DNA from 2 places in the Nodularia harveyana UHCC-0300 genome. Region 1 is predicted to be linked to the other one. Evidence: predicted binding sites of a transcription regulator. Region 1 holds the regulator's gene; the other holds the start of a gene.
The links. The regulator NtcA, encoded in region 1, controls nitrogen genes in cyanobacteria. The targets are predictions, from matches to a motif close to TNTGTANNNNNNNNTACANA.

Region 2: a site for NtcA is predicted at 3,572-3,591, ahead of glnA (type I glutamate--ammonia ligase). Genes of this name have one in related genera too.

Annotation. Positions count from the first base shown of each region.
Region 1 is NZ_JAYGHG010000029.1:22,648-28,339, forward strand. It holds gene hisB (imidazoleglycerol-phosphate dehydratase HisB) at 1-140, opposite strand, end outside; gene fabI (enoyl-ACP reductase FabI) at 267-1,043, opposite strand; gene ntcA (global nitrogen regulator NtcA) at 1,419-2,090, shown strand; gene VB620_RS15885 (hypothetical protein) at 2,111-2,278, shown strand; gene VB620_RS15890 (DUF3084 domain-containing protein) at 2,281-3,687, shown strand; gene VB620_RS15895 (pre-16S rRNA-processing nuclease YqgF) at 3,758-4,198, shown strand; gene VB620_RS15900 (DUF3146 family protein) at 4,195-4,458, opposite strand; gene pdxH (pyridoxamine 5'-phosphate oxidase) at 4,546-5,190, shown strand; gene VB620_RS15910 (DUF3153 domain-containing protein) at 5,298-5,692, opposite strand, start outside.
Region 2 is NZ_JAYGHG010000023.1:3,921-9,612, forward strand. It holds gene VB620_RS13775 (CHASE2 domain-containing protein) at 1-1,182, opposite strand, end outside; gene VB620_RS13780 (FecR family protein) at 1,197-2,033, opposite strand; gene VB620_RS13785 (hypothetical protein) at 2,213-2,587, opposite strand; gene apcB (allophycocyanin subunit beta) at 2,841-3,350, opposite strand; gene glnA (type I glutamate--ammonia ligase) at 3,719-5,134, shown strand; gene VB620_RS13800 (hypothetical protein) at 5,323-5,523, opposite strand.

The DNA of each region.
Region 1 (5,692 bases):
AAAAATGGAATCCCGGTGGCTGCCGTACATATACCTGTACCATCCAAGTTAATACTAACTTTGATATCTGTTTCGCCAGTAGTACGATGAACAGAAGCAACGCGGGCAGTTTGAGTCAAATTTAGGCGTTCTGTTTGCATAAATGAGGAGTGTGGGGGGTGTGGGGAGTGTGGGGAGTAAAGAATTTTGGATTTTGGATTTGCGATTTTAGATTGCAGTCTAATCCAAAATCTAAAATCTAAAATCTAAAATTGATTGACTAATGACTACATTCCCATAATTTCATAGCCGGCATCTACGTATATAACTTGTCCTGTAACACCACTGGCTAAATCGCTAGATAAGAAAGCAGCAGTATTACCTACTTCTTCCTGAGTGACAGTGCGACGCAGGGGCGCGACTTCTTCCACATGGTGAATCATATCTAAAATTCCGCCGACTGCTGAAGATGCTAATGTGCGTATTGGTCCGGCGGAAATGGCATTTACTCGAATATTTTGTGGTCCCAGTTCAGCCGCCAAATAACGTACACTAGACTCTAATCCGGCTTTCGCTACTCCCATAACATTGTAATTAGGAATTGCTCTCACGCCTCCCAAATATGTCAGAGTGATAATGCTACCGCCTTCTGTCATCAGGGGTTGGGCTGCACCGCTTAACTGTACTAGGGAATAAGTGCTAATTTCTAAGGCTGTTTTGAAGCCCGCTCGTGAGGTTTGGCTAAAACCACCAGTCAAATCATCTCTGTGAGCAAAGGCTAGACAATGAATGAGAATATCCAATTTTCCCCACTTATCCCGGACTGCTTCAAAGGTAGATTGTACCTGTGCGTCATCTTGGACATTACAGGGAACAAATAAGCTGGGTTTAAGAGGCTCGACCAATTCCGCCACCTTTTTTTCCATTTTGCCTCGCTCATCTGGGAGGTAGGTAATACCCAGGTTAGCTCCTGCTTTGTGCAGTTGTTGAGCAATTCCCCAGGCAATGGAACGGTTATTGGCAATCCCTGTAACTAATGCGTTTTTTCCAGTCAGATCCAGCATAGAAATTGTGAATGTGATCAATTATTAGGAGCATACTAGAATCTGACGCGAGTTTGTATTGGTTGTGCATCTTATTTGCAAAAATGATCATCAGGTGAACTGTTTTGTGAAAAGTTTTTCCAGATAATCCTGAAGATATTCTCAAGATATCGTGAATTTTTTGCTGAAAAACCTGATGACCACAACTGTGCAAGTACTTATAACAACTACTAGCTAAAAACGGCAAAAATTATGTATCATTGTGAACAAATAACTATGAAGTTATGGGTTTGAGTATAGGAATGTACAGAAAGGTTGACGGTGCTTTATTAATTTTTCAGGTGTATTCTTAGGTAATCAGTTTTTGTTTTTCCGGCATTGGGTAGGGGAAGGGAGATGATGGTGACAGAAGATAAAGCCCTAGCAAATGTATTTCGTCAAATGGCGACCGGAGCATTTCCTCCAGTTGTAGAAACGTTTGAACGCAATAAAACAATATTTTTTCCCGGCGATCCTGCTGAACGAGTTTATTTTCTTTTGAAGGGTGCTGTGAAACTTTCCAGGGTATACGAGGCAGGAGAGGAAATAACGGTAGCACTGCTACGGGAAAATAGTGTTTTTGGTGTGCTGTCATTATTGACAGGAAATAAGTCCGATAGATTTTACCATGCAGTGGCATTTACACCTGTAGAGTTACTGTCAGCGCCAATTGAACAGGTAGAGCAAGCTTTTAAGGAGAATCCAGAATTATCAATGTTGATGCTGCGAGGCCTATCTTCGCGGATTTTACAGACAGAGATGATGATTGAAACCTTAGCTCACCGCGATATGGGTTCAAGATTGGTGAGTTTTTTGTTAATTCTTTGTCGTGATTTTGGTATTCCTTGTGCAGATGGGATTACGATTGATTTGAAGTTATCTCATCAGGCGATCGCTGAAGCCATTGGTTCCACAAGAGTCACTGTCACTCGCTTATTAGGAGACTTGCGTGAGAAACAAATGATTTCTATTCACAAAAAGAAGATTACCGTGCATAAACCTGTTACCTTGAGTAAGCAGTTTACCTAAATGTAATTCAGGGAGGTGGGATGGCAAATGTTGTGTTCTGGAAAATGACACCCATAGCTGGAGGTAAATCTAAAATCATGATTAATTTCAGCTATTGCCTATCTCCCATCTTCGATCAGATGATGATTGAAAGTAGTAGGCTGTATCTGGAAGTATTCTGTCTCCGGCGCACTGTGAACGGTAGCTAAAAATGACCACCGGTTACATCCTGATAGCAGCAATTTTAATTTTGGGGGGCGTAATTGCCACTGTGGGCGATCGCATTGGTACGCGAGTTGGTAAAGCACGCCTCTCACTGTTTAATCTTCGTCCCAAAAAAACGGCTGTACTAGTAACAATATTTACGGGTGGCTTAATTTCCGCATCCACACTAGGGATCTTATTTACTGCTGATGAAGGTTTGCGGCAAGGGGTATTTGAGCTAGAAGATATTCAAAAAGACCTGAGAAACAACCGGGAACAGCTACAAATTGCTGAAACTGAAAAAAGTCAGGTAGAGAAGGAGTTAAATACGGCCAGACTCGAACAAACCAAAGCAGAGGAAGAGTTACAGGTAATTAACAAGTCCTTGCAAGCGGCGAACGCTAAACAACAAGCCACCGCAACTCAACTCCGACGAACTCAAAGCCAGTTAGGTGCAGTAGTAAATCAGTATCAACAAGCTTTAACAGAACTGCAAAGTGTTTATGATCAAAGAGAGACATTACAAGCGGCCATTGAAGAACTAAAAGCAGAACGAGAACGACTGTATACAGAAGCTAAAACAGCCATTGAAGAGGCGAAAACAGCGATTGATCAGCGCGATCGCAAAATTGCCGAACTGGATGGATTAATTAAACAACGCAATCAAGAAATTACGGCGCGAGAAGAAGTCATCGCCGTTAGGGAGTCTCGCCTCAAAGACTTAGAAAAACGGCAGAATTATTTAGAAGAAGAAGTCGCTAGGCTAGAAAAATATTATCAGTCATATCGTGACCTGCGTTTAGGTAAACTAGCACTGGTTCGCAATCAAATTCTGGCTGCAAACGTGGTTCGCGTTAATCAAGCCAGTGCAGCCCGTCAAGTGGTCATAGAACTTTTGAAAGCAGCCAACCAAAATGCCAACATTCAATTAACCGAACCTGGGGAAACTCCCTCAAATAAACAGCTTCTGCGTGTTACCGAAGACAGAATAGAAAAACTGAGTGAGCAAATTCAGGATGGTCAAGATTACGTTGTTCGGATATTTTCTGCTGGTAACTATGTCAGAGGCGAAAACCAAATAGAATTTTTTGCTGATGCAGCTCGAAATCAATTAGTCTTTTCAGAAGGCGAGATCCTAGCCACCACTAATGCCAATCCTAAAATTATGTCATCCTATCAGCTATCGCAAAGACTGGATTTGCTGATCTCCGCTTCAGAATTTCGGGCGCGTAATGCTGGAATTATTGAAGGTGTGTTGAGGGAAGGTTCTCATTTACGCTTTTTCCTACAACTAAGACAGTATGATCAACCTTTAGAAATCAAAGCGATCGCTATGGAGGATACTTATACAGCAGGACCTGTAAGAATTAAGCTGTTGGCAATCATCGACGGCAAAGTGATTTTCAGCACCTAAAATTTATAGTAAACAAGTTAAATAGCTATTAAAAATAATTAAATAATAAAATCCCCCTCCCACATCTATTATGACTTTTAGTGAATTTTCACCCACACAACCGGTTATCTTGGGCTTCGATCCGGGTAAAGATAAATGTGGTATAGCAGTCATGGGACTAGACCGGCAATTGTATTATCATCAAGTTGTCACCGCAGAAAAGGCGATCGCCACCATTGAAACCCTGCGTCAACAGTTTCCCGTTTCCTTGCTAGTCATGGGTAATCAAACCACCGCTAAACAATGGAAACAGCAACTTAGCGAAGTATTACTAGAGCAGTTAAGCATCATTTTAGTAGATGAACGGTACAGCACCTTAGAAGCACGCGATCGCTACTGGCAGATGTACCCCCCCAAAGGACTCACAAAACTCCTTCCACAAGGCATGAGACAGCCACCAAGACCCATAGATGATATAGTTGCTCTCCTTCTCATTGAAAGATACTTAAATCGCCTCACAACCAATAACTAAAGTTCAGCCCTAATAGTAAAGTCATAATCGCCTCCAGGCTCTAATTTATAGTCCTGTTGTTCTAAAAAACGACCAAGAGGCTCTTTAATCAAAGCACGACCTTGGGAGGGCTTCACAGACAGTTCTCCCCGGCGAAAATGCCATTTAAAATGCCACTCGAAGTTACCCGCACTAACTTCACCCTCAAGCAGACCGAGTGGCCACGATTGACGGATAATTCTGACATGGGCGGTAGTTTCTGGAAGACGTTTGGCACTCACAATGCTTTATGTCACTTTTGGGATAACAGCCCAATCAATAGGCTACTTCTTTTATTTACCAAACTTATCTAAAATATACAAATTGACATGGACAAGACCGTAGCAGACCTCCGCAAAGATTACACATTGGAAGGTTTGAGTGAAACTGAAATTAACCCCAACCCTTTCATTCAATTTAAAAAATGGTTTGAACAAGCACTAGCCGCCCAACTTCCTGAACCTAACGCTATGACTCTGGCTACAGCGACACCCAATGGTCAACCTTCAGCCAGAATGGTACTACTTAAAGACTTTGACGAACAGGGCTTTGTTTTATTCACCAACTACAACAGCCATAAAGGACAAGAACTAGCAGCAAATCCTCAAGCCGCTTTAGTTTTTTGGTGGGCAGAATTAGAACGCCAAGTCAGAATTGTGGGGACAGTAGAAAAAATTTCCCCAGAAAAATCTGATACTTATTTCGAGATGCGTCCTCCCCATAGTCGCTTAGGTGCGTGGGCTTCTAATCAAAGTCAGGTAATTGTTAGTAGGGAAGTTTTAGAAGAACAATTGCAGGAATTTCAGCACAAATATGAAAATCAAGAAGTTCCTCGACCACCTCACTGGGGAGGATACCGCATCATCCCCACCAAAATTGAGTTTTGGCAAGGTCGTCCCAGTCGTCTCCACGATCGCTTACTGTATACTCGCACCAGTGACAGTTGTTGGAAAATAGAGCGTTTGTCACCATAAGGGACTGGGGATTGGGGGGTGTGGGAAGTGTGGGGGAAGAGAAGAGGCAGGGGTGCAGGGAGCAGGGAGCAGGGGGGAGAAGACGGTAATTTCCTAATGACCAATGGCTAATAACCCTGCTTACATTGAACCTTGGGATCTGGCATAAAACTATATCTCAGGTAAATTCCTCCCCAGATAAACAGAATAATTAACAAACCACCAATACCGAGGGGACTAGGTAACCAGAAAACTACTTCTATGTGGTTGAGTTGTCCTGGTTTCATCTGCCATACTAATTGCTTACCTTGCTTTTGTGGCTTGATGGCAGTTGCGGTTTTTTCAATATTTCTGGCTCCCCAAGGGGTGTTGAGGCTAAATTTCAAGTCAAGAATTGATTCCGTATCAGAAAGGACATTACCCCGATTGGCAATTAAGGAGAGCGATCGCAAGTCTAAATCATAAATTAATCTATTCCTCACCAACAGCACCAAATTATTCTGAGCTATCAATAAATTAGATT
Region 2 (5,692 bases), on a different contig from region 1:
TAAATTCATCAATTGTTGTTTTTCTTTTTGTTCTTGCCATTGAACAGTTAAACCACCCAAAATAATAGTGCCAATGGGAGCGGCTGTAGGCAACCAAAAATTATAATTTGTTAAAGCTAAGAGGGAAATACTGAACCAAATAATCGGCAATAATCCTAAAAGAAAAACTCTTTGGAGAAGCTTTAAAGGTGTGAGAATTAGAATCGAACTTATGCCGATACTAAATAATAACCAGAGTTCAAATTTCCGGGGTAAAGGTTTTAGTAATCGCTGATTAAGTAGATTATCAATTACGGCCGCATGGAGGTAGATACCAAAGGTGGGTGATATTTGCTCAAAGGGAGTTTTCAAGGGATCATGTGTACCTGTGGCTGTTAATCCCACTAATAAAATTTTGTTTTTTAGTTTGGCTGTATCTACTTTTCTCTGAATAATATCAGTCAGGGAATAGGTGGGGATTCCTTGTTTACCTTGTGTGGGTGCGACCCAGTTAATCCAAATCTGACTCACTCCTGATTGCAGAGATGGTAAAGCAATGATTGATTGCTGAGAGTTAGTAGTATCTGGGGTAAAAGTCTGCTGCAAGCTGTGATTATATGCCTGTAACAATGTCATACTCAAGCTGGGGACTTGATCAATGTAGAGAGAAAATTGACGTGTTACCCCATCCAAATCGGCATTACTGACAATATGCCCTTTAGCAGTAACACGATCTAAAACTGGCACTGGGCGCAGGGTCGTTTGCTGTAAACTGGGTGCGATCGCTAAAACAACGCTACCATTAATTTCCATTGCTTCGGCCAGTGTTACATCCTGATCGCTAGGTTCCACAAACAGAATATCAAAGCCAATAGCAGCAGGGGAAGAGGCTTCCAGAGTGGTTAATAATTGAGTATAGCGATCGCGTGAAAGGGGAAATTCTCCATACTCACCCAATGTCGCATCGTCAATACCAATGACAGCCAAACGGGAATCCCAATCAGTAGGAACTAAGGAATGGCGCAGGTTGAACAATAAATTATATGCTAATAGCTCTAGAGCTTGCCAAGCACCTATTTGCCATAATCCCAGGGACAACACCGTAGTCAATATACCGGGAACCAGTAAAGGGTTTTTGAGAATGGAACTGCGGAGGTAATTGGGAGTATCTCTCAGAGATTTTCTCCAGGATGAAATCATCATTGCAGAATATTCAACTAAGGAATCGCCAACTCATATAATTGTTTTGTCCCCAAAGGAGTCACCACAACAGCCTCTACTCTGCGGTTAGGTAAGAAAGGAACCGTAACATCAAATTTGCCATTAACATCGGTCTTCTGCTCCTGCTGGGCAATGATTAGCAGGTTTACCGGATCAACAGTACCGACAATTCTCACCTGATTACCATTAGCCGAGAGTTCGCGGATATTCAGATCAGTATTTTCCTGTAGAGGAACTGGTTGTGAAGGTGGCTCACCAGGTATCGTAATATTTTGGAAACCAGCATTAACTAAAACCGTCTGCCCTTCAGCATTTGTGGCTACACTACCTGTTAAGGTTGCTACCCCCATTGTGCCATTCTGCTGGACATTCACACCAAAATCAGTACCCCGCACCCCAGCCACCCCAGCAGGTGATTCAATCTCTAAACGAGAGGCGGGATTAGTGAATGGACGAAGCTGAAGACGAACTTGCCCAGCCTTGACCTGGAGTTGTGTGATCTGTTCTCCTTTCTCTCCTCTCTCTAGTTTCTGGATATTAATAATTGTGTTCTCCGAGATTTTAATCAAGCCAGTGCCTATATCTATAGACAAAACCGCACTAGAGTTTTTCTTAGTGGTAATTGTATCTCCCACCGCTTGCAGTCTGAGGCCGCTGGTTGCTGGTTGAGATGTCTTTCCACGGGAATACAGCACTTCTCCAACTGGCTGGCGCACTTCTAACCAGCGTTTTACTTTTACCTGTAATTGATCATCTGTAGCGGAAGCCTGAACAATAGCAACTAGCCCCACTTGCAGCAAAATAAAGTTACCAATCCACCAAGGCTTTATCATGTTTTCAATTTAAAAATAGATTCTCAGCTATCGAGTAATTTGTTTCTAATTTATGTCAGGGAACAGCACTTCGGCTTACTTCGACTCCGCTCAGTACAAGTCGCTCAGTGTCCGGGAACAAGGAACAAGGGTTTCATGATCAGTTTCTGTCCTAACTTCCTTGGCGGGTGCTATACCTTTCATCGGAAATAAACAACTCGTGCATCTAGTCCTTGATTTCTCAAGAAATGAGACACACACTCTGCTTCTGACCTCTGTGCAAATCCTCCAGCATGGATGTAAGGCCCCAATCTATGCTGTGCGAGGAAAGCATCACTAATATATTTCTTAACAGTCTCTAAGGCTGTGTTTGACCTTTGAGGAATGACAACTACGTATGGATGAGAGACAACTCTGCCAATGACAATCACATTACCCTGCCCGAAACTATTGGCGCGTTTGGTCACTTCTGATGAGCCGTTGGCAATACAATTAGGAGTCTGCGCCCAGCTTTTGCCGATTAAAACTTCCCCTAAAATAGTGACGATGATTCCTATAATCAGATATTTATTCACTTACGTACAAAGTTTTCATAGTATTTTTGCATACCAAATAAACTACTAATTTTTTAGAGTTTTGAGTTGGGTTCAGTTGATTAAAAATTACCATATAAGTGAACTTTGGTAAAACTTAGTACATGATTCTCTGATTCCCAATGCCAAGTTTTTGGTGTGAGATATTTGACTGATAAAAAAAGCGATCGCCTCTCAATTTAACTGGAAACGCGATCGCTTTATATTGCTATATTTTATACTGACGATCAAGCTACTAAATATCCTGCTCGCTCAACTCACGAGTCATATAATCAAAAGGTTCATCCACAAAAGTAGTATCAGCAATACCGGCGGCTGCTACTTGCGCCTTTACCATATCCTTAAGAATTTGGATGCCGAAAACTGTCGGGCCGATGGGTACACCTAAAGAATTGTAAGTTTCCCGCAATCCTTGCAGTACACGTTCATCCAACACATTCATGTTACCCGCAACCAGGGCATAGGTAGCATAGCGGAGATAATAATCCATATCCCGCAGACAAGCCGCATAACGACGAGTGGTGTAGGCATTGCCGCCGGGACGAATCAACTCAGGCTGTTCTTCAAATAACTTAGAACCAGCTTGTTTTACCAAGGAGGCCGCATTGGAATTAATAGCCGCTGCTGCTTGTACTCTGGCTGTGCCACTGTCAAAATAAGATTTCAGGCTATCAATGGCATTCCGGTCAAAATACCGACCAGCAACATCATAATTCTTAATCAAGCTTGTAACTGCATCACGCATTCTTCTTCTCCTAATCAATGCTATCTATGGTTTGATATTAATTTGGTTGCACTTATGCACCAGTAAATTTTTGTGCCATTTATTTTTAAAATATGATGCGGCACAAAAACGATTTATCCGCTATTAAAGGATTCTATGCCAAAGTTGACCCCTGATGAGATGAACTTTAAGTTTTGTACAGATGTTCGGTAAAAGGTTAATATAACCTGTAATCCAGATAAGCTGTAACAAAAAGTACAAAATCTTCTAATGTCCAGGATTTATGATATTTCAGGTGTGTCATCTACAACTTAGTTCAGATCATCTGGGTTAGGATGCTTTGGAAGATTCTGGTATTAATTTAGGAAATTGGTAGAGAAGGAGTAACAATGACAACCCCAAAAGAAGTCTTGAAATTGATTCAAGACCAAAACATTCAGATGATTGATCTGAAATTCATCGATACACCAGGAACTTGGCAGCATCTGACGATGTATCAAGACCAAATTGATGAAAGTTCCTTCTCTGATGGCGTACCTTTTGACGGTTCCAGCATTCGGGGTTGGAAAAACATCAACGAATCAGACATGATGATGGTTCTCGATCCCAACACTGCTTGGATCGACCCTTTCATGAAAGAGCCAACCTTAAGTATAATTTGTAGTATTAAAGAACCCCGCACAGGTGAATGGTACAGCCGTTGTCCTCGTGTAATTGCCCAACGTGCAATTGATTACCTAGTTTCTACTGGTCTTGGTGATACAGCATTTTTTGGTCCTGAAGCTGAATTCTTTATCTTTGATGATGTTCGCTATGACCAAAATGCCCATGAAGGTTATTACCATGTAGACTCTGTAGAAGGTGGTTGGAATTCTGGTCGGAAAGAAAGCCCCAACTTGGGTTACAAAACACGCTTCAAAGAAGGCTACTTCCCCGTATCGCCAGCAGATAGCTTTCAAGATATCCGGACAGAAATGCTGCTGACCATGAAGGATTGCGGCGTACCTATTGAAAAGCAGCACCACGAAGTAGCAACTGGTGGTCAGTGCGAACTAGGTTTCCGCTTTGGTAAGTTGATTGAAGCTGCTGATTGGCTGATGACTTACAAGTATGTCATCAAGAACGTCGCCAAGAAATACGGCAAAACTGTGACTTTTATGCCAAAACCAATTTTTGGTGATAACGGTTCCGGTATGCACTGTCACCAATCCATCTGGAGAGGAGGTAACCCTCTATTTGCAGGTGACAAATATGCTGGTATGAGTGAAATGGGACTTTACTACATTGGTGGTATCCTCAAGCACGCACCGGCACTATTGGCGATTACCAACCCCACAACTAACTCTTACAAACGCCTAGTACCTGGTTATGAAGCACCAGTGAATTTGGCTTATTCCCAAGGTAATCGTTCTGCTTCTGTGCGGATTCCTTTATCTGGCGGTAACCCCAAAGCGAAGCGCTTAGAGTTCCGTTGTCCTGATGCTACTGCTAACCCTTACTTAGCATTTGCAGCTATGCTATGTGCTGGTATTGATGGTATCAAGAACAAAATCCATCCTGGTGAACCCTTAGATAAAAATATCTATGAACTCTCTCCAGAAGAACTGGCGAAGGTTCCTTCAACTCCAGGTTCTCTAGAATTGGCTTTGAAAGCATTGGAAAATGATCATGCTTTCTTGACAGATTCAGGGGTGTTCAGCGAAGACTTCATCCAAAACTGGATTGACTACAAGCTGGCTAATGAAGTTAAGCAGATGCAGATGCGTCCTCATCCTTATGAGTTTTATCTCTATTACGATTGCTAATTCAGCTAATTAGTGATTTTTTAGCCACCCAATGAGGGTGGCTTTTTTTTGCTGATCATGGTCAGAAATTGAGTTTATTGCCATTTTATAGCCAGGAATCTAAACTTTTAGTCTATCAACCTTGGCGATCGCATTCTCTTGATAATCCTGAAAATCTGTTTTTGACTTTTGACTTCCGCGTAGCGGTGCTAGCTCATGGAAGCATGACTAGTTTCATAAATCAAGCGAATGGTAGGATCAATTTTTCCTTGAGTCGGACTCCAGTATTGGGATAGTTCTTCGGGAAGACCTAATTCCTGTGCAGCCCGCATCAGCATTGATTGTTGACGGTTTTTGACCTGCTGATATTGATGCATTGTTAACCCACGAATTCTATCTTGAATAGACATAACTATAGCCCTCGTAATGACTTTAATGATTAATGGTGAGTCATTTATCCTTTCATCTATTAAGTTAACAAAATTTCTGTAACCAAAGCTACAAAATGGTATTTAATTTACAAAAATTAATATTTTAGTGTGTGCAGAGGACTGTGAAAACGTAGGTGAGAGCAGTTAC